DNA from 4 places in the Embleya sp. NPDC059213 genome. Region 1 is predicted to be linked to each of the others. Evidence: riboswitches for the same ligand, from Rfam matches in the RefSeq annotation. Region 1 holds a riboswitch; each other region holds the start of a gene.

Region 1 (4,643 bases):
CCGATTCGCCGATCGCCTACCGGCACCACATCGGTCGCCGACGCCCGCCCCGAGCCCCGGTCCTTCGTTGACCACAGGCGCACCGTCCCGGAGGCGACCCTGAGCGAGCCCCCCGCGCCGCCGCCGGTGCGTATCGAATCCGTACCGCCCGAACTGGGCTCCCCGCTGGGCGCCGCGCCGCTGTCCGCGCACTCCGACGTCTGGCATGTGCGCGGCAGTGGCGCCGACGCGGTGCTCAAACTCGCGACGCCGGACGGTACGGCGTCCGCCAATCCGCGCTACTGGGCCCGTGAGGTCGAGGCGTACGAGAGCGGCTTCGCGCCCACCGTGTACGCCGCCTTCGGGCTGACCGCGCCCCGGGCGTTGCGGGCCGACCGGCGACCGGACGGGTCGGTGGCGCTGTGGCTCGACTACGTGCGAGGGCGGTCCGGGACCACGTGGGACCTGCCCCGATGGATCGATTTCGCCCGCCGACTCGGCGCCGCGCAGGCCGCGCCGCGCCCGGACGCGCCGCTCTGGTTGTTCGAACCCCCGTCCCCGGCCGGACCGCTGGCGGAACGCGCCGCCGAACTGCCGTACGTACCGTGCCACCTGGATCTGCGTCCGGTGAATCTGATCGCGCGGGAGGAGGACTTCGTGCTGTTGGACTGGTCGCATGTGGGCTACGGGCTGCCGGGCGAGGACCTGACCGGGTTGATCCTGGCCCACGCGGCCGAGCCGGAGTCGGCCTCGGAGCTCAATGCCGCGTTGCCGGCCGAGTACGCGCGGGGCGCGGGGCGGTCGGAGGCGGACGTACGGGTCGCGATCGCCGCGACGGCGCCCGCGAGGTACGGGCCCGGCGCGGACGAGGCGACCCGACGGGTGTTGCGGATGTGGACGCGGGAGGCGTCGGCCGGCTGAGCGCCCGGGAGCCGGGTGCCGGCGGGTCGTCGCGCCCTCGTCCCTATCGGCGCGACCTGCGGAGCGCCCAGATCAGGACCAGGACGGTCGTCGCAGCAGCGATGGCAGCGGGGATCGGACGGCTGCGGACCTCCGCCGCGCCGGCCAGGCTCGCGTGCCGGAGCGGGTCGGGGGTGTGGTCGAAGAGCTGGTTGCCGGCCGCGTGGCCGACCTCGACGGTGCGGTCCTTGGCGTGGCCGACCCGGTTTCCCGCCACCTCGCGGGCCCGGGCGGCGCCGTGGCCGGCGGCTTCCTTGACCTGCTCGGCGCGGTGGCCGGCGGCTTCCTTGGCCTGTTCGGCCCGGTGACCGGCGGCCTCCTTGACCTGCTCGGCCCGGCGCTCGACGGCCTCCTTGGCCTGTTCGGCGCGATGTCCGGCGGTCTCCTTGGCCTGTTCGGCGCGATGTCCGGCGGTCTCCTTGGCCTGTTCGGCGCGGTGCACGGCGGCCTCCTTGGCCTGCGCGGTCCTGTGTCGGGTGGTCTCCTTGGCCTGGTCGGCCCGGTCGCGGACCGCGTCCTCGGCCGACTCGGCCCGGTCGGCCACGGCGGCCGCGATCCGTTGCGCCCGGCGCCGGGTGCGCGGCGCGGCGCGGTCGATCCGCTCGGCCGCCTCGCCGACCTTGCGGTGGATCGCCTCGGGCGGCTCGGCCTGGGTCAACTCCTCCACGGCGTGGTCCACTTGCTCCTGTTTGTGGCCGGGTGTGCGCTCCTGCCGGGGAAGCTCGGACGGCACGCGGGGTTCGACGACGGAATCGGCGGGCGGTGGCACGGTCGGGTCGACGGCGATCTCGTCGGGCTCGCGCGACGCGGACCTGCCGCCGGGCTCTCGGCCTGGGGTACTCATCGGTGCGTACTCCTCTTCACGGTCTCGATGTCCTCGCGTCATCGCCGAGGACCGCGCGCCCTGCGTCTGCCCGGCGAGCGGCCGGTCATTCGTCCTCGGCGGCCCTTCGACGGCCGGGGCCGTCTCCCCGATCCTGCCGGGGGCGCAGACCCGGCAGGACCGAGGACACGGTCCCGGCGTTCGGTGCGTCGATGCCGGAATCGGTGTCTCCGGGACGAGGCTAGGAAAGTCCGCGCCGCAGATCCGGGAATGTCACCCGGATGCGCGGCGGCGTGTCCGATGGATCACCCGCTCGGCCGGATCCGGAGCGCGCCCCGGGGGCCGAGCGGGCGATCGTACGCGGTCAGTGTGCGCCGTCACGCCCGCGCGCCGACGACCCGATCCGGACCCGGGTCGGTTGCGGCGGCTTGTCGTGGAAGACGCAGTCGCCGCACGTACCGCCGCCGGGAATCCGGTAGTACAGGCAGCACGTGGTGCGCCGGAACGCGCCCAGGGCGCCGTGCAGCCCACTCCCTCGCAGCAGGCCCGTGGCCAACAGACCGTCGGCGAACGACCGGGTCGTCGTCACGAGTTCCGGCTCGTCCGGCGCCGGGTGCCGGTGCAGCACCCGGGCCGCACCCACCAGCGCCGACGCGGCGTTGCCGGCCAGCAGGCGCTCCGCGATCGGCACCACCGCCCGAGTGGCCCGGGCCAGCGGCACCAGGTGCGCGGTCATCACCGCGGCGTACACCCGGTCGATCCCGGCCCGGTCCGCGAGCACCGGCGTCGGGATCGGATCCGGCGCCCACAGTTCGATCGCACCGCTCGCCGGGAAGCGCCAGTGCGTCCGGACCGGGTCCAGGTCCGGCACGACCCGACCGAGCACCGCCGCGCCGAGCGCCACCGACCACAACCGCGAGGCCACGCCCAGGTACAGGATCGACGCGGCGACCCGCGGCTCGTCGGTGCGCAACCGGCCCCGCACGTACTCCACCCGGGCCGCCCACGCGTCGGGCGCGGCGCGGTCGTACAACTCGACCAACGGCCGAAAGCCCGCGCCGTCGGCGATCGCTCCGGTCCGCAGCACGAAGTAGGGCCCCACCTCGGCGACTCGGGCCATCGCGTCGCCGACCTCGGGCCGTGCCGCCGAACCGCTCAGCGGTTGTCGCCCGGACGCCACAGCAGATCACCCGCGCCACCCGCGTCGGCCCGTCGGGCGAGCACGAACAGCAGGTCGGACAGCCGGTTGAGGTAGCGCGCGGTGAGCGGGTTCACCGTCGCGGACCCACCCGCCGCCGGTTCGTCCGCCTCGATCAGCGCCCAGGTCGAACGTTCGGCGCGCCGGGCCGCGGTGCGGGCCACGTGCAGCAGGGCCGCGGCGGGGCTGCCGCCGGGCAGGACGAACGAGCGCAGCGTGGGGAGTTCCGCGTTGAACGCGTCGCAGTGCTCCTCCAGCCGGGCCACGTCGGCCTCGGTGATCCGCAGCCGGGTGTCGCCTTCGGCGATCGGCGCGCACAGGTCCGCGCCGACGTCGAACAGGTCGTGTTGCAGTTGGGCCAACACCGCACGGGTCTGCGGCTCCGGGTCGCCGAGCGCGAGCACGACCCCGATCGCCGCGTTGGTCTCGTCCGTGTCGGCGTAGGCCGCCAACCTCGGATCGGTCTTGCGCGTCCGGGAGTTGTCGCCCAGCGCGGTGGTACCGGCATCGCCGGTACGGGTGTAGATCCGGCTCAGTACCAAGGACATGGCGCAGCACCGGCCTCTCTCGGGGAAATCCGCCCCGGTTGGTGAGGTGGCGACGACGTGAGTCTCCTGGCTCTCGGCTCTTCGCTCCTCCCGGCCTTCCCACCCCGTCGCGGGGTCGTGGCCGGTGTGGGAGTCGCTCCCCGATCACAGTGGCGGGACCGCGTCGGATTCACACCGACTTCCTCGTACCGCCGTCGCATAGCGCCTCCCACCATGACACGCGCGCCGGGCCGGGTCCACTGTCGGGCCCGGTCGGTCCACGCTTGTGGGTGAAGCTCGCCGCCGCTCCGCGTGCCGCGTCGCGAACCGGTGGGCACTGCGCACAGGATCGGGGTTCGAGAGCGGCTCCCTCGGCCGGCATCGGATCCGGCGGGCGCCGGCCGACCCATCCCAGATCCGGCCGTGTCCGGACCAGAGTGCCGGAGGATTGTGTGGCCACGGTTTCCGGAACACCCGAACCGGCCGTCCGGATGCGTCGAGTCGGTGTGGTGCTCGTGTGGTGCGCGGTGTTGTTCGGTGTGGGCGCCGGGTGCCCCGCCGTTGCCGTGGTGCCCATCCCGTCGCTGCCGCCCGTGGTCGCCGGCCCGGCCGGCGACTCCGCTCCGGGCTCGCGTGTCGACCGGGTACGGCCGAACGGCGGGTTCGCAGCGCCGATGCCGGCCGCGCCGCGGGCCGTCACGGATCGGGTCGGCACTCGCGCCGGGCAGTCGGTGGACGTCCCGGTGCTGGCCGGCGACACCGGTGAGGGGCTGGCCCTGGTGTCGCACACCAATCCCGAGCACGGTCTGGTCCTCGACGTCGAGGGCGCTCCGGACGAGGGCACGACGGAGGCCGTGTTGCGCTACACGCCGGGGCCGGGCTTCGCCGGGCGCGACGGCTTCCATTACACGATCGTCGACCGGCTCGGCCGCCAGGCCACCGCGACCGTGCGGATCGACGTGGCGGCCGATCCGGGAGCGGCGGAACGGGCGGTCGAGCCGAGGACGGGCCGGCTCGGCGTGCCTCGCGGCGTCGACGAACTGCGGGCGCCGGCGGCCGTGACGCGGCAGGGCGGGCACGATTCGGGCGGCGGGCTGTTGCTGTCGGCCTTCCTGGGCTCGGCGTTGCTCGGCGCGGGCATCCTGGGTTGGGTGGC
Region 2 (4,643 bases), on a different contig from region 1:
CACACACGTCCCGTCGGGCGTCGGGTAGTCGGTGCCGTAGAGCGCGACCGAGCCGCGGGTGCCGTTGGGCACCTGGAGGGCCAGCGGGATCAGGTGGGTCTCGGTCGCGTGCCGCTCGCCGTACCGGCCGTACGCGCCCGCGACGTTGAAGTAGCGCAGGCTCACCGCCCGCAGGCCGTACGCGTCGCAGTACGAGGTGATCAGCCGGTCGACGGTCAGCTTCGAGGCGCCGTACGGGTTCGTCGGCGCGCACGGCGCGTCCTCGGTGATCGGCGAGACCTCGGGGGCGCCGTAGACGGCCGCGGTGGAGGAGAACACGAAGCGGCCGACGCCGTGCGTGCGCAGCGCGTCCAGCAGCGCGAGCGAGCCGCCGACGTTGTTGTGCCAGTACTTGGCCGGCTCCGTGACCGACTCGCCGACCAGGGAGGACGCGGCGAAGTGCAGGACCGCGTCGAACGACGCGTCCAGATACCGCGCGGCGTCCTGGACCCGGCCCTCGACGAAGGCGGCCTTGTCCGGGACCGCGTCCCGATGCCCGGTGGACAGGTCGTCGAGCACCACCACGTCGTGTCCGGCCGCGACCAGATGGGCGGCGACCACGCTGCCCACGTAGCCCGCGCCGCCGGTGACCATGAGCTTCATTCGCCGACCTCCCGCAGTCGTGCCGCCGCGGTCTCCGGCGGTACGTCGCTGATGAACACACCCATCCCGGATTCGCTCCCGGCAAGGTACTTCAGCTTGCCCGGTGCCCGGCGAATCGAGAAAAGCTCCAGGTGGAGCGCGAAGTCGATCCGGCCCGAGCGCACCGGCGCCTGCTGCCAGGCGGCGATGTACGGCGCGGGCTCGCCGTCGAAGAGCCGATCGAAGCGGCCGAGCAGATCCAGGTACATCGGCCCGAACTCGGCGCGCGCGGCCTCCTCCAGCGCGAGCAGGTCCGGCACCCGGCGGTTCGGATACAGGTGCACCTCGTACGGCCACCGCGCGGCGGCGGGCACGAACGCGGTCCAGTGCTCGCCCTCGGCCACGATCCGCGACCCGTCCGCCCGCTCCGCGGCGAGCACGTCCTCGAACAGGTTGCGGCCGGTGCGGTGCCGGTGTGCGGCCGTGCTCGCGACCATGGTGGCCGTGCGCGGCGTGACGAACGGGTAGGCGTAGATCTGCCCGTGCGAGTGCGGCAGCGTGACGCCGATCTCCCGACCGCGGTTCTCGAAGCAGTACACCTGCTCGACGCCGGGCAGCGCGGACAACTCGGCGGTGCGATCGGTCCAGGCGTCCAGCACCAGGCGCGCGCGCTCGGGGGTGAGGTCCTTGAAGGACGCGTCGTGTTCGGGGGTGAAGCACACCACCTCGCACCGTCCGCCGGACGGCCGGCGCGGGAACGGGTCGCGGTCCCAGCCGGGTTCGGGCCGGTCGACCGCGCCGGGCCCGGACACCGACGAGCCGGACATCGACGGGAAGCGGTTCTCGAAGACGACCACCTCGTAGTCGGCCTCGGCGACCTCGGTGGCCCGCTCGGGCGTGGACGGACACAGCGGGCACGCGTCGGCGGCGGGCAGGTGGGTCCGGGTCTGCCGATGCGAGGCGACCACGACCCATTCGTCGAGCAGTCGGTCGTAGCGCATCTCGGACCCGCTCACCACGGGCGCGAGATCTCGCGGGTCGACGGCGGTGCGGACCGCGTCGTCCCGCGTGTCGTAGTAGACGATCTCGCGACCGTCGGCCATGACGGCCTGAGTCTTCTTCATGTCTCCAATTTTGCGAAGCTTTCCAAAACTTGTCAATGAGAAAGTGATGAGAAGACTCTGGGAAAGTCCTGAGACCCCGAGATGCCTGCCAATCCCGTCGAATCGCGTCGTCATCTCGGCGGCTCCGGCTGCGGTTTGACAAGTTTCGGAAGGTGTCCGCAAGATGCTGCCCATGCCTGACGACGACACCGACGGTCTGCCCGCCGAGGGCCGCCGCGCCCGGATGGCCGCGACGATCGCGGACCGCGGCTTCGCCAAGGTCACCGACCTGGCCGAGGCGTTCGGCATCTCGCGGGTGACGGTCCGGGCCGACCTGGAGGTGTTGGAGCGCCAGGGCCGGTTGCGCCGGGTCCGCGGCGGTGCGATGTTCACCGGCCGCGATCCCCGGGTCGAGCCGTCCTTCGAGGAGGCGCTGACCTCGGCGTCGCCCGCGAAGACGCTGATCGGGCGGGCCGCCGCGGCGCTGGTGTCGCCGTCCGAGAGCGTGGTCCTGGACGTGGGCACCACCACCACGTTCGTGGCCCGCGCCCTGGTGGACCGCGGCGACCTGCGCGACCTCGTGGTGTTCACCAACGGACTGACCATCGCGCTGGAGCTGGAGCGGGCCATCCCCCGGTTCTCCGTCGTGGTCACCGGCGGCACGCTGCGTCCGTTGCAGCACTCGCTGATCAATCCGCTCGGTGACCACATCCTGGAGCGCATCCACGCGGACACGGTCTTCCTCGGCTGCAACGGCGTGCACCCCACGGGTGGCATCACCAACGTGAACCTGCCCGAGGCCGAGGCCAAGCGGGCGATGTTGCGGGCCGCCGGGCGTCGGGTCGTGGTCGCCGACGGCTCGAAGCTGGGCCGGATCGAACTCGCCGAGGTGTGCCCGCTGGCGGACATCGACCTGCTGATCACCAGCGGCCCGGCCGACCGGGACACGCTCGACGCGCTGCGCGACGCCGGGTTGGAGATCCTGGTCGCCCAGTAGCGGCCGAAGTCGCCGGGCGGCAGCCGAAGTCGCCCGGGCGGCAGCCGAAGTCGCCCGAGCGGCAGCCGAAAAAGCACCCTCGCTCGGCCGCCGCGGCGCCCATGGTTAGGCTGCCCTTGCGAACGGTTCACCCGGCTTCGACCGATTCCGGGTGTCGCAAGAGGGAATCCGGTGCGAATCCGGAACTGCCCCGCAGCGGTAAGTGGGAACGAAAGTCGCCATCAGCACTGGGCCCGGTGAAACGGGATCCGGGAAGCGGCGACCGGTAGGACGACCCGGCCACGCACCCGTGGCCCGCGGAACCCGCCCACGAGTCCGAAGACCTGCCGTCGCCCGCGTTCGCCTCGCGCACGCGGACTTCCGGGACCTCGCGGGCGGGTCCGTCGGACGACGGCGCCGAGCGGTGTCCGCCGCCGCGCTCCCTCCCTCCCGAGTTCCCCCGACGAGGACTCGCAAGGGAGAGCTTCGACGATGCCGACGCCGATACGAACGCGGACACCGATGGGCCGCAGCCGACACTCGTGGGCCGCGGCGGTCGCCGCGCTCGCACTGTTCGCAACCGCGTGCGGCGGGGCGGTGCAGGACAAGAAGGCGAGCGCCCCCGCACCCACCGCGTACAAGCCGTACACCGACACCGACAACTGCGGTGTGAGCACGACCTACGACCGGCCGCCGCAGCGCGCCGCCACGCTCACCTCCAACGCCACCGAGCTGATGCTCGAACTGGGCCTGGCCGACAAGATGGTGGGCACCGCGTACCTCAAGGGCCGCACCATCGGCGACAGATACCGGGAGGCGTACGGGCGCATCCCGGTGCTCGCCGACGCGCAACCCTCGCTGGAGAAACTGCTCGAAGCCACGCCCGACTTCGTCTACTCGGGCTACCCCGACGGCTTCTCCGAGTCGTCCGGCCACACCCGCGCCCGACTCGGCGAACTGAACATCAAGACCCACCTCAATCCCGAGGGCTGCGCCAAGGCACCGGTCACCTTCGAACAGCTCTACGGCGAACTGCGCTCCATCGGCGGCATCTTCGGCGTGTCCGAGCGCGCCGAAGGCTCCGTCGCCGCACTGCGCGGGCGGCTGGACGCGGTCACCGCGCGTCTCGCGGGCGCCGCACCGGTCAAGGTCTTCGTGTACAACTCCGGCGCCGACGCGGCGCAGACCACCGGCGGCAACTCGATGCTCAACGAGATCATCACCCGCGCCGGCGGCCGCAACGTGTTCGCCGACCTGAACGAGCGCTGGACCAAGGTCTCCTGGGAGCAGGTCGCCGAACGCAAACCGGACGTGGTGCTGATCTACGACTACGTGACGCCGTCGGCGGAGGCCAAGATCACCACGCTCAGGGCCACTCCGGTGCTCGCCGACGTACCCGCGCTGCGGGCGAACGCCTTCCCGGTGATCTCGCTGTCCGTCGCCCAGCCGGGGCCGCGCTCGGTGGACGCGGTCGAGGAACTCGCTAAGCAGCTCCACCCCGACCGGTCATGACGATCGATCGGGACCCGACGGCGGCCCGGATCGCGGTGCTCCGTGGGGAGGGCGCGGCGCCGCCGCCGGACCGGGGCCCGCCGGCCGACGTGCCGGGCGGCCGGGTACGGCTGTCGCTGGTGGTCGGCGTGCTGCTCGTGGCGCTGTTCGCGGCGGCGACGGCCGGGTTGCTGGTGGGCTCGGTGCCGGTGCCGTGGTCGGAGACCTGGCGCATCCTCGCGCATCGCATCGGCGGGGACGCGTGGGTGCAACCGTCCTGGAGCCGCGCCCACGACCTGATCATCGCCGACACCCGGCTGCCCAGGGTGCTGCTCGCGGCCGTCGTCGGCGCGACGCTGGCGGTGGTGGGCATGGTGATCCAGGCGATCGTGCGCAACCCGCTGGCCGGGCCGGACGTGCTCGGTGTCTCCTCCGGCGCGGCCACCGGCGCG
Region 3 (4,643 bases), on a different contig from region 1:
GCGTCCTTGAAGGTCATCCAGCCGTTGCCGGTCTGCGCGAGCGTGCGCATCATCCGGGCGTACAGGTCGCGGGCGGGCAACTGCCGGACGAACCGGCCGTCCCGCTCGGCGGCTTCGTAGACCTTGTCGAACTCGGCGCCCCACAGGTCCGGCAGTTCGGGCAGCTCGTTCGGGTCGAACAGCGACCAGACGCCGTCCTCCTCGACCCGGCGCATGAACAGGTCCGGCACCCAGTTGGCCAGGTTGAGGTTGTGCGTGCGGCGCGCGTCCTCGCCGGTGTTCTCGCGCAGTTCGAGGAACTCCAGGATGTCCGGGTGCCAGGTCTCCAGGTAGACGCAGGCCGCGCCCTTGCGCCGGCCGCCCTGGTTGACCGCGGCCACCGACGAGTCGAGCGTCTTGAGCCACGGCACGATGCCGTTGGAGTGCCCGTTGGTGCCCCGGATCAGCGAGCCGCGCGAACGCACCCGCGACCAGGCCACACCGATGCCGCCGGCGAACTTCGACAGCCGGGCGATCCGCCCGTACATCTCGTAGATCGACTCCAGCTCGTCCTTGGGCGAGTCGAGCAGGTAGCACGAGGACATCTGGGTGTGCACCGTGCCGGAGTTGAACAACGTCGGCGAACTGGGCAGGTAGGCCAGCGAGGACATCAGCCGGTAGAAGCCGATCGCCTCGCCGGGCTCCTGGGCCAGGCCGCATGCGACGCGCAGCAGGAAGTGTTGCGGCGTCTCGACCACCTTGCGCGAGACCGGGTGGCGCAGCAGGTAGCGGTCGTACACGGTGCGCAGGCCGAAGTACTCGAACCGGCGGTCGCCCTCGACGTCCACGGCGGCGTCCAACTCGGCGGCGTGCCGGGCGACGAACGCCGCGGTCTCCGCGCCGATGATGCCCTCCCGGCGGCCCAGCGCGATGCCGGCGCTGAACGAACCGGCGCCGGCCTCGAACGCCTCGTCGGCGATCCGGCCGGCGAGCAGGCGCGCGGCGAGCCGCGAGTAGCCGGGCTCCTCGGCGATCAGTTCGGCGGCGGTACGCACCGCCAGGTCCGCGGCGGCGGCCCGGTCCGCGCCCTCGTTCAGACCCGCGACGACCCGGCGGACGACCCGATCCGGATCGACCTCCGGCAGATCGCGCGCCTGGGTGCGCACCAGGGTCGCGAGTTGCTCCTCGGGGCTTTCGTCGATCCGCATCCGGGTCGTGCCCACGCTGTCCACAACGGTCACGTGCTCTCTCCTCGCGAGCTCGTACGTACAGTGACCCCGCGCCCGAGGGCACGGGCAGCCGGCAGGTATTCGGACTCGCGGGCATGCCGGGGCACCACCGGGCACGACGTGCTCGGCGGACCGCGGAGTTCCCCATGGTCGTCGGGCCCCGAATGCCTCTCGGCGTTCGGCGCTCCAGGACGACGTTCGTTCCCGCTCACCGTTGCGGGGCAGTCCCGGCTTCGCACCGGGTTCCCTCTTGCCTCGCCGTTCCGCTGAACTCGGAACGGCGAACCAGCTACGTCGCAGAGCATATATGTAGTGGCGGGGTGGTCGTCGCACCCCCAGGTGTTGTGTCGTGTCGCGATTCTCGACGTACCACGGACCGCCGCCGGGGCGGCGGTGGGGTGGTTCGCCCCGGGACGCGTGGGACGCGCGGTGCGCGGATCAGGGGCGACCGGTGCGCGGCCCGGGCCGGGCCGGGCGCGCGTGCCGGGCCGGTCGGTCGTGCGGTCGGTCCACCGGTCGCGGCACCTCCCGACCCGAGTCGCGCCACTCGGCGACCAACGCCTCGTAAACGGGGGTCTCGAACGTCTCGGTGGGCCACGGCCCGAACGGGGCTCGCAGGATCTTCATGCCGACCCAACCGTGCAAGACGGCGTGAAGTAACCACCAACCGGGTGATGCCACTCGGTCGGTTGACGTGTCGACTCGGATACAGGTCGTCGAAACGGACCCGACCCGCCCGTCACGCGGGCGGCGCGCCGCCCGGTCCGGGTGGGGCCGCCGAATCCGGGCCCGGGTCCGGATCGCTCGCCACCCGCAGTTCGGCGAACGCCTCGGCCAGCGCCGCCGCCGTCCAGTGCGCGTTCAGGCCGCTGGGATTGGGCAACACCCAGATCCCGGTGTCGCCGATCGTCTCGGGCTGCCGGCCGACCACCGCCTTGGGCCGGCCGAAGCCGGTCCGGTACGCACCGATGCCCAGCACCGCCAGCCAGGCCGGTCGGTACGCGTGCACCCGGGCGGTGAGCGCCGCGCCGCCCGCCCGGTACTCGTCCTTGGTCAACTCGTCCGCGCGGGCGGTGGTGCGGGCCACCACGTTGGTGATGCCGAGGCCGAGTGCGAGCAACCGCTGCTGCTCGGTCGGCGCGAGCAGCCGGGGCGTGAACCCGCTCGCGTACAGCGCGGGCCAGAACCGGTTCCCGGGCCGGGCGAAGTGCCGGTCGGTGGCCCCGGACCACAGGCCCGGGTTGATCCCGCAGAACAACACCCGAAGGTTGGGCCCGATCACGTCCGGGATGCTCCGGCCGTGTGCGGCGGCCATCTCGGCGGCGGTGGGATTGCGGCCCGGCGGGATCGGCAGCACGAGCGGCCGCTCGGGAGCCGGCTCGGGTTCCGGCCCGCTCACGGCGCGTCCGCGATCATCGAGGTGCCCACCGACCGGAAGCCGAGCCGGCCGTACATCCGGGCCACGTCCTCGTCGCCCGCGGACAGGAACACCGTCTCGCTCCCGTCGTCGAGCGCGTGCCCGGCCAGCTCCCAGGTCACCGCCGCCGCGAGGCCGCCGCGTCGGGCCGCGGGGAGGGTGGCCACGCCGACGATCTCGGTGGTGTCGTACAGATGCTGGTAGCTGCCCACGCACAACGGTCCGGTCGGGCCGTACGCGGCGTACATCACCGTCTCGCCGGAGCGCAGCCGCTCGTTGAGGTAGGACAGCAGGTCCGGGTCCTGGCCCAGGGCGGCGGTGTCCCGCTCGGTCGGACCGTCGGTGCCGGACGCGGTGCCCGGATTCGCGAAGCCGACCGCCGCGACGCTGTGCACGATCGCCAGATCGGTCGCGTCCGCCCGGATCCGACGCACCGTCACCAGGTCCGGCAGGAACGGTCGTTCGGCGGGGCGTTCGGCGGGATCGAGCACCATCAGCGGGTGCTCGTGCACATGCAACTCGGCCTCGATCGCGGCCGCGCGCAGCGCGGGGGTGGTCTCGTCGACCCATTCGAACGACTCGGGCACTTTCAACTCTCTCTGTCGTGCCCGCACCGCGCGTACATCCGCGGCGGTGGGCTCGACGGAGCCGCCGAGCGTGGGACGTGCGTACCGGGGCCAGCCCTGGCCATCCCGGACGAACAGGGTCAGTCCGCCGAATGTCTCCGCGTGAGCGGCCCGACGTGCGACCGCGTCGTAGAACGTCTCCAGATGTGCGCGCACCTCGGCGGCGGACTTCGGCATGCGGGCCAGTGTGACACGAACACCCTTTTCGCTACCGGCGGAGGCCGCGCCGGCGACGGAACGAGCGGCCGCGCCCGCGGGCGGTAATCCCGTTGGCCCGCTCGATCCCGCGGCACACAATGGCGGGCATGGCCATTTCGCTGCATCACATCGTGATCGACGCACACGACCTGCCCGGCCTCGCCCGCTTCCGGGCCGACGTGCTGGGGTGGGAGATCCTGTCGGAGCGCGAGCGCGAGGTGGTCGTCGGGACCGAGCCGGGCGCGCCGATCGGCATCTGTTTCATGCCGGTGACCGAGGTCAAGGCGGTCAAGAACCGGCTGCACCTGGACCTGACCCCGGGCGCCGGACCCGGCGAGCGGGAGGCGGAGATCGAGCGGGTCCTCGCCCTCGGCGCCCGCCGCGTGGACGTCGGCCAGACCGGCGACGAGTCGTGGACGGTACTGGCCGACCCCGAGGGCAACGAATTCTGTGTCGTGCGAGCCAAACGCACCCTGATCGGATGAGCGTCGCCGCGCTCGATCACGGAGACCCGGGGCGCCGCCCGTGAACCCGGGCCGCGCGCACGAAAATCCGGGGTGAACGCACCGGACTCGCCGACGAGCGCGGCACGTTCGCCCCGGATCGTCGGATCAGCCGGTGTTGTCGGGCGAGTTGCTCGGCGGGTTGCCCGGGCCCTGCCCGCTGCCGCCGCGCCGACGGCCGAGCCGGTCGCGCACGAGCCGACGGCCCTGCTCGACCTGACGCGGATTGCGGCGGATGTAACCCTGGATCTTCTTGAGCGTCTTCGACAGCGAACTCATGTCGTGGTCCCTCCCTGAAGCCCGGACAGACGGGCCGCGGCGTCCCCGAGGGCGCCGATATCAGCTTTTTGCCCCGGTCCGGCCCGGATACGCGGTCGGTGCTCGCGCAATCGGCCCGATCCCGGCCGCCGCCGGCCCGGTAGCCTGCGGACATGCCGCACGTGATATCGGTGAACCTGGCCCGGCCGCGCCCCAACCCGACCGGGTCCGGGGTCGAAACGACCGGGATCGACAAACGACCCGTCGACCACGCGGTCTCCGTGCGCCCGCCCGGACCCGGAGCCGAGGAACCGGGCAGCGGCCTGGTCGGCGACCGGGTATTCGACCGACAACACCACGGCGGACACGATCAGGCCGTCTACGCCTATGGCCGCGAGAACCTCGACATGTGGGCCGGCGAGCTCGGGCGCGA
Region 4 (4,643 bases), on a different contig from region 1:
CGCCGGCGCTGAGCGGCCCTGGCGGGCCGGCTCAACCGGAGCGGGGTTCGAGGGTCGTCGGTCGTACCGCCAGGGCGGCCAACTCGGTCGGCGTCCGGGGCAGCACGCCCGCCGGCGCCAGGCCGTGTGCGGCCAGCACGGCGGCGGCCGCGTGTGCCCAGGTCGGCCGCAGACTCGCCGCGGCCAGCAACGCGGTGTCCGCGAGCAGCACCGGGGCCGGCCCGGTGTGCAGCCGCCCGTCGGCGAGCACGGCCGCGTCGTCGGCCCAGCGCAGCGCGAGGTCCACATCGTGGGTGGCCATCACCACCGTCGTCCCGGCCGCGCGCAACTCGGCGAGGGTGTCCAGGAGCGCCTCCTGCCCGGCCGGGTCCAGGCCCGCGGTCGGCTCGTCCAACACCAGCACCTCGGGCCGCATCGCGATCGCCCCGGCGATGGCGGCCCGCTTGCGCTGGCCGAAGGACAGCAGGTGCACCGGCCGTTCGGCCAGCGCGGTGATCCCGAGCGCGGCCAGCGCCTCGGCCACCCGCGAGCGCACCTCGGCCGGGTCCAGCCCCAGGTTGAGCGGCCCGAACGAGACGTCCTGGGCCACCGACGCGGAGAACAACTGGTCGTCGGGATCCTGGACGACCAACTGCACGACGCGGCGCAGCGCGGTGAGCCCCTTGCGGTCGTGCCGAATCGGCACCCCGTGCAGCTCGACCCGCCCCGAGTCCGGCACCAGACCGCCGGTCAACAGCCGCAGCAGCGTGGTCTTCCCGCTGCCGTTCGGCCCGAGCAGGGCCAGCGCCCGCCCGGCCGAAACGGTCAGGGACAGGTCGCTCAACACCGGCGGCCCGTCCTGGTAGGCATAGCCGATCTCTCGTACACGCAACGGAATCACGGCACCACCGATACCAGGAGAAGGGTGGCGGCGACGACCGCCGCCACCAGGGTCAGGGAGCCCGCCACGAAGGCGCGCGAGATCGGTACCTCGTCCACCAGCACCCGCAGCCGCCCGTCGTAGCCGCGCCCGGCCAGGCCCGCCTCCAGCCGCTGGGCGCGGGCGAACGCGTGCACGAACACCGCCGAGCCGAGCCCGGCCACCGACCGCCAGCGGGCCCGCCGGGTGCGGTGGCCCAGCCGGCCGGCCTGCGCCTGGTTGATCCGCGCGGTCGTGTCGTAGAGCAGGAACAACATCCGGTACATCACCGCCGCGACGTCCACCACGGCGGCCGGGACACCCACCCGGGTCAGTCTGGGCAACACGTCCGACAGCGGCGTGGTGAACGCGAACAGCAACATCGCCAGACCGGCGGCACCGGAGCGGACCAGCAACTCGGCCGCGCGCCGCGGCCCGTCCTCGGCCCAGCCGACGCCGTCCGCGCCGATGGTCACGAGCAGCGTCAGGGCGCCGGTCGCGGCGAAGCCCAGCGGTGCCCGGGCGGCCCGCCACAGTCGCCGGGCGGGCACCTTCGCGAACCCGAACGCGATCACCAGCACGGTCGCGGCGACCAGCACCGCGCCGGGCCACGGCGGCAGCGCCACCGCGCATCCGAGCAGCCCGAAGGAGAGCACGGCCTTGTCGGCCGGATGGCGGCGGCGCCACGAACTCGCGTGCGCCGCCGCGTCGATCGGCAACACGGAATCAGCGACCCGGGACCGATACCGGTGCCTCGCCGGTGGTGTCCGCCGGCTCGTCGGGCGTATCCGCCGCCTCCGGCGCGAGTCGGCGCCGGGTGCGCTTGACGCCGAACATGTAACCGACCACGCCCGCGCCGAGGGCGGCCTGCAACGCGAACAGACCGGACTCGATCTCGCCGGACGGCGGTTCGTACAGCGGGCTGAACCACGGTTTGTAGTCCGGGTCGTTCTCGGTGATCGCGGTCTCCGCCTGGGAGTCGGCGCCGGTGAACGGCTCGTCCTTGTGGTCGCCCATCCCGAACACCACGGGCAGCGCCGCGAGCAGCACCACGGCCAGCACGATCAGCAGGTTGATCTTCGTCGAGCGCTTCACTTGCTCTTCTCCTCCTCGCGGGCGACCCGCGCGTCCGTGAGCACGCCGAGGCGGATGAGGTCGCCGCGACTGGACTGCCGCAGCAGGCGTACGACCAGCACGGTCAGCAGACCCTCGCTGATCGCCAGCGGGATCTGGGTGAGCGAGAAGATGCCGCCGAACTTGGCCAGGGCACCGGCGAATCCGCTGTCGGGGTCGGGGAAGGCCAGCGCGAGCTGCACGCTGGTGACGCAGTAGGTGCTCAGGTCGGCGACGAACGCGCCCAGGAACACCGCGACATCCAGCGGCATGGTGCCGCCGCGTCGATCGAGCAGCGAGCGGGCCAGCCGATAGGCGCCGTAGCCGGCCCACGGGCCGACGATGGCCATCGAGAACACGTTCGCGCCGAGCGTGGTCAGCCCGCCGTGCGCCAGCAACAGCGCCTGGAAGAGCAGGGTGATCGTGCCCAGCACGGCCACGATCGGTGGTCGAAACAGGATGGCGCCCAGCCCGGTGCCGGTGGGATGCGAGCAACTCCCGGTGACCGAAGGGATCTTCAGCGCGGACAGGACGAACGAGAAGGCGCCCGAAGCGCCCAGCAGCAGGGTGTTCTCGGGGCGGTCGCGCACCTCGCGGGTGAGCGCGCGGGCGCCGTGTACGACGAACGGGGTCGACGCGACGCCCCAGGCGACGGCGTGTTCCCAGGGTAGATAGCCCTCGGCGATATGCATGAGGAAGGGTCCCTCTCCAACACCTCGTGGACGGACGATCGCCGTGGCCGGTCTCCTGGCTGACGGGTCGTACGTTCACGTCTCCGCCTTCCCGGGGCCGCGCAAGCGGTCCCAGTGGCTTCCCCGAGGCGACGACTCAACGTTTCCGCGGGGATGGAGGAGAACTTCCCGATCACAGTGGCGAGGGCCGCGCCGGCATCGAACCGGCTTCCCGAACACCACGGCGAGCCGACACTAGTGGTCGGATGGACATGGCGACAAGGTGGCATTTGCAAACCGTGCGCAAGGCCACAAGAGGGGCGGAGCGGTCGAGCAATAGCCGCATTCCGGCACGCCGTCGAGGTGCGGGGACGGGCCGTTCGCGGGCGCGACGGGGGAGGGCGGCGGGTGGCACCGACCCGCGGCCCGACACCGCGCGGGCCGCTCAGTCCAGGCCGGGTCCGCGACCGCGGACCACCAGGGTGCCCGCCACCCGGTCGCCGACCCGCTGGCGCCGCTCGCTGGTGAGCACCGCGGTCAGCCCGATCGCCCCGAGCGCGAAGGCGTCGACGAGCAACAGCAGCCAACGGGTCCCGAGTTGGCGTCGGCCGGCGCGTCCCCCGGAGACGTCCACGACGCGGATGCCGAACACCTGCATGCCCCAGGTGCGCCCGTCGTGCTCGGCGGGTCGCAGCACCCAGTACCAGAACAGGATCGCGACCGCGACCACGACCACGCCGGCGGTGATCGTCGCGGTCAGCGGACCGCTGCGGATCGAACCGTCGGGGTGCGTGGGCAGCAGGACGAACAGGAACATCGCGGCTCCGGGCAACAGCGCCGACGCCACCACGTCCACCAGGAACTGGCCGAATCGACGCCACAACACCAACGGATCGAGCCGGCTCTCGACCTCGGGCAGCCACACTCGGGCACCCGACCGGGCGGGGCGCGCCGAACGCGCGAAGTGCTGCGGAAGGCTCCGTTCGTACATGCCTTTGTACTTTCCGCAACCGGGCGGGTTGACTCCCGCCGCGACCGGATATCGCCGAGATTGCGCCCGGTCGGCGCACACGGGTGCCGACCGGGCGGCAGCGGGTGATCGAGCGGTCACCGCAAGCGTGGGAACGTCGCGATCCGGTGACCGCGGCGATCAGAGCGTCATCGGCCCCTGGGCCCCGAACAGGTCCGGCTCGGAGCGGCTGATCACGTCGTAGAGCGGCTTGTAGTTGATCCAGGCCACCGTGTCGTTGCCCAGTTGCTCGCGGGTCAGCCGCGCGTTCTCCGGTGAGATCGGCTTGAGCTCGCCGGCCGCCCGGGCGAGCAGTTGCACCTGGCAGGAGCGCTCCATGGTGATGAACCACCACGCCGCGGCGTCGACCGACTGCCCGACCGTGAGCAGGCCGTGATTGCGCAGGATCAGCGCCTTGCGCGGGCCGAGCGTCTTGGCGATCCGGCGCCCCTCCTCGGCGTCGAGCACGACGCCCGCGTAGTCGTCGAACACCTCGTGGTCCTCGTAGAAGGGACACACGTCCTGGGTGATCGGTTCGAGCCGGACGCCGAGCGCGGAGATCGCCCGCCCGTGCACGGAGTGGCTGTGCGCCGCCGCGACCACGTCCGGGCGGGCCGCGTGGATCTGCGAGTGGATCGCGAACGCGGCCTGGTTGACGTGGAATCGGCCCTCGACGACCTGCCCGTCGTGGTTGACCAGGATCAGGTCGTCCACGGTGATGTGCTTGAACGACATCCCGAACGGGTTGACCCAGAAGTGGTCGGTGAACTCCGGGTCGCGCGCCGTGATGTGCCCGGCCACGCCCTCCTCGAAGCCGAATCGGCCGAACAGCCGCAGGGCCGCGGTCAATCGCTCCTTGCGGTGCCGGCGCTCCCGCTCGACGGTGTCGAACGTGGGCGGCAGCGCGAAGGTCAGGTCCGCGGGCGACACCGGTTGCGGCGGGGCCTGGGCC

Evidence for each region. A riboswitch is a leader RNA that binds a small molecule or an ion and turns the genes downstream of it on or off. The one in region 1 is predicted to bind cobalamin.
Region 2: another riboswitch for cobalamin. It lies ahead of ACFXMF_RS30405 (ABC transporter substrate-binding protein); the one in region 1 lies ahead of ACFXMF_RS23030 (cob(I)yrinic acid a,c-diamide adenosyltransferase).
Region 3: another riboswitch for cobalamin. It lies ahead of ACFXMF_RS25280 (ribonucleoside-diphosphate reductase subunit alpha); the one in region 1 lies ahead of ACFXMF_RS23030 (cob(I)yrinic acid a,c-diamide adenosyltransferase).
Region 4: another riboswitch for cobalamin. It lies ahead of ACFXMF_RS15030 (energy-coupling factor ABC transporter permease); the one in region 1 lies ahead of ACFXMF_RS23030 (cob(I)yrinic acid a,c-diamide adenosyltransferase).

The regions. Positions count from the first base shown of each region.
Region 1 is NZ_JBHZAV010000062.1:12,247-16,889, forward strand. It holds gene ACFXMF_RS23010 (hypothetical protein) at 1-71, shown strand, start outside; gene ACFXMF_RS23015 (phosphotransferase) at 127-900, shown strand; gene ACFXMF_RS23020 (hypothetical protein) at 944-1,783, opposite strand; gene ACFXMF_RS23025 ((2Fe-2S)-binding protein) at 2,127-2,942, opposite strand; gene ACFXMF_RS23030 (cob(I)yrinic acid a,c-diamide adenosyltransferase) at 2,918-3,508, opposite strand; cobalamin riboswitch at 3,568-3,695, opposite strand; gene ACFXMF_RS23035 (Ig-like domain-containing protein) at 3,940-4,643, shown strand, end outside.
Region 2 is NZ_JBHZAV010000101.1:20,527-25,169, forward strand. It holds gene galE (UDP-glucose 4-epimerase GalE) at 1-633, opposite strand, end outside; gene galT (galactose-1-phosphate uridylyltransferase) at 639-1,745, opposite strand; gene ACFXMF_RS30400 (DeoR/GlpR family DNA-binding transcription regulator) at 1,918-2,721, shown strand; cobalamin riboswitch at 2,828-3,067, shown strand; gene ACFXMF_RS30405 (ABC transporter substrate-binding protein) at 3,223-4,212, shown strand; gene ACFXMF_RS30410 (iron ABC transporter permease) at 4,209-4,643, shown strand, end outside.
Region 3 is NZ_JBHZAV010000071.1:34,648-39,290, reverse strand. It holds gene ACFXMF_RS25280 (ribonucleoside-diphosphate reductase subunit alpha) at 1-1,187, opposite strand, end outside; cobalamin riboswitch at 1,263-1,513, opposite strand; gene ACFXMF_RS25275 (hypothetical protein) at 1,647-1,835, opposite strand; gene mug (G/U mismatch-specific DNA glycosylase) at 1,948-2,523, opposite strand; gene ACFXMF_RS25265 (GNAT family N-acetyltransferase) at 2,604-3,428, opposite strand; gene ACFXMF_RS25260 (VOC family protein) at 3,557-3,934, shown strand; gene ACFXMF_RS25255 (hypothetical protein) at 4,061-4,231, opposite strand; gene ACFXMF_RS25250 (MOSC domain-containing protein) at 4,384-4,643, shown strand, end outside.
Region 4 is NZ_JBHZAV010000032.1:51,891-56,533, reverse strand. It holds gene ACFXMF_RS15050 (PP2C family protein-serine/threonine phosphatase) at 1-12, shown strand, start outside; gene ACFXMF_RS15045 (ATP-binding cassette domain-containing protein) at 32-880, opposite strand; gene cbiQ (cobalt ECF transporter T component CbiQ) at 877-1,620, opposite strand; gene ACFXMF_RS15035 (energy-coupling factor ABC transporter substrate-binding protein) at 1,625-1,993, opposite strand; gene ACFXMF_RS15030 (energy-coupling factor ABC transporter permease) at 1,990-2,703, opposite strand; cobalamin riboswitch at 2,731-2,941, opposite strand; gene ACFXMF_RS15025 (RDD family protein) at 3,128-3,673, opposite strand; gene ACFXMF_RS15020 (class II aldolase/adducin family protein) at 3,833-4,643, opposite strand, start outside.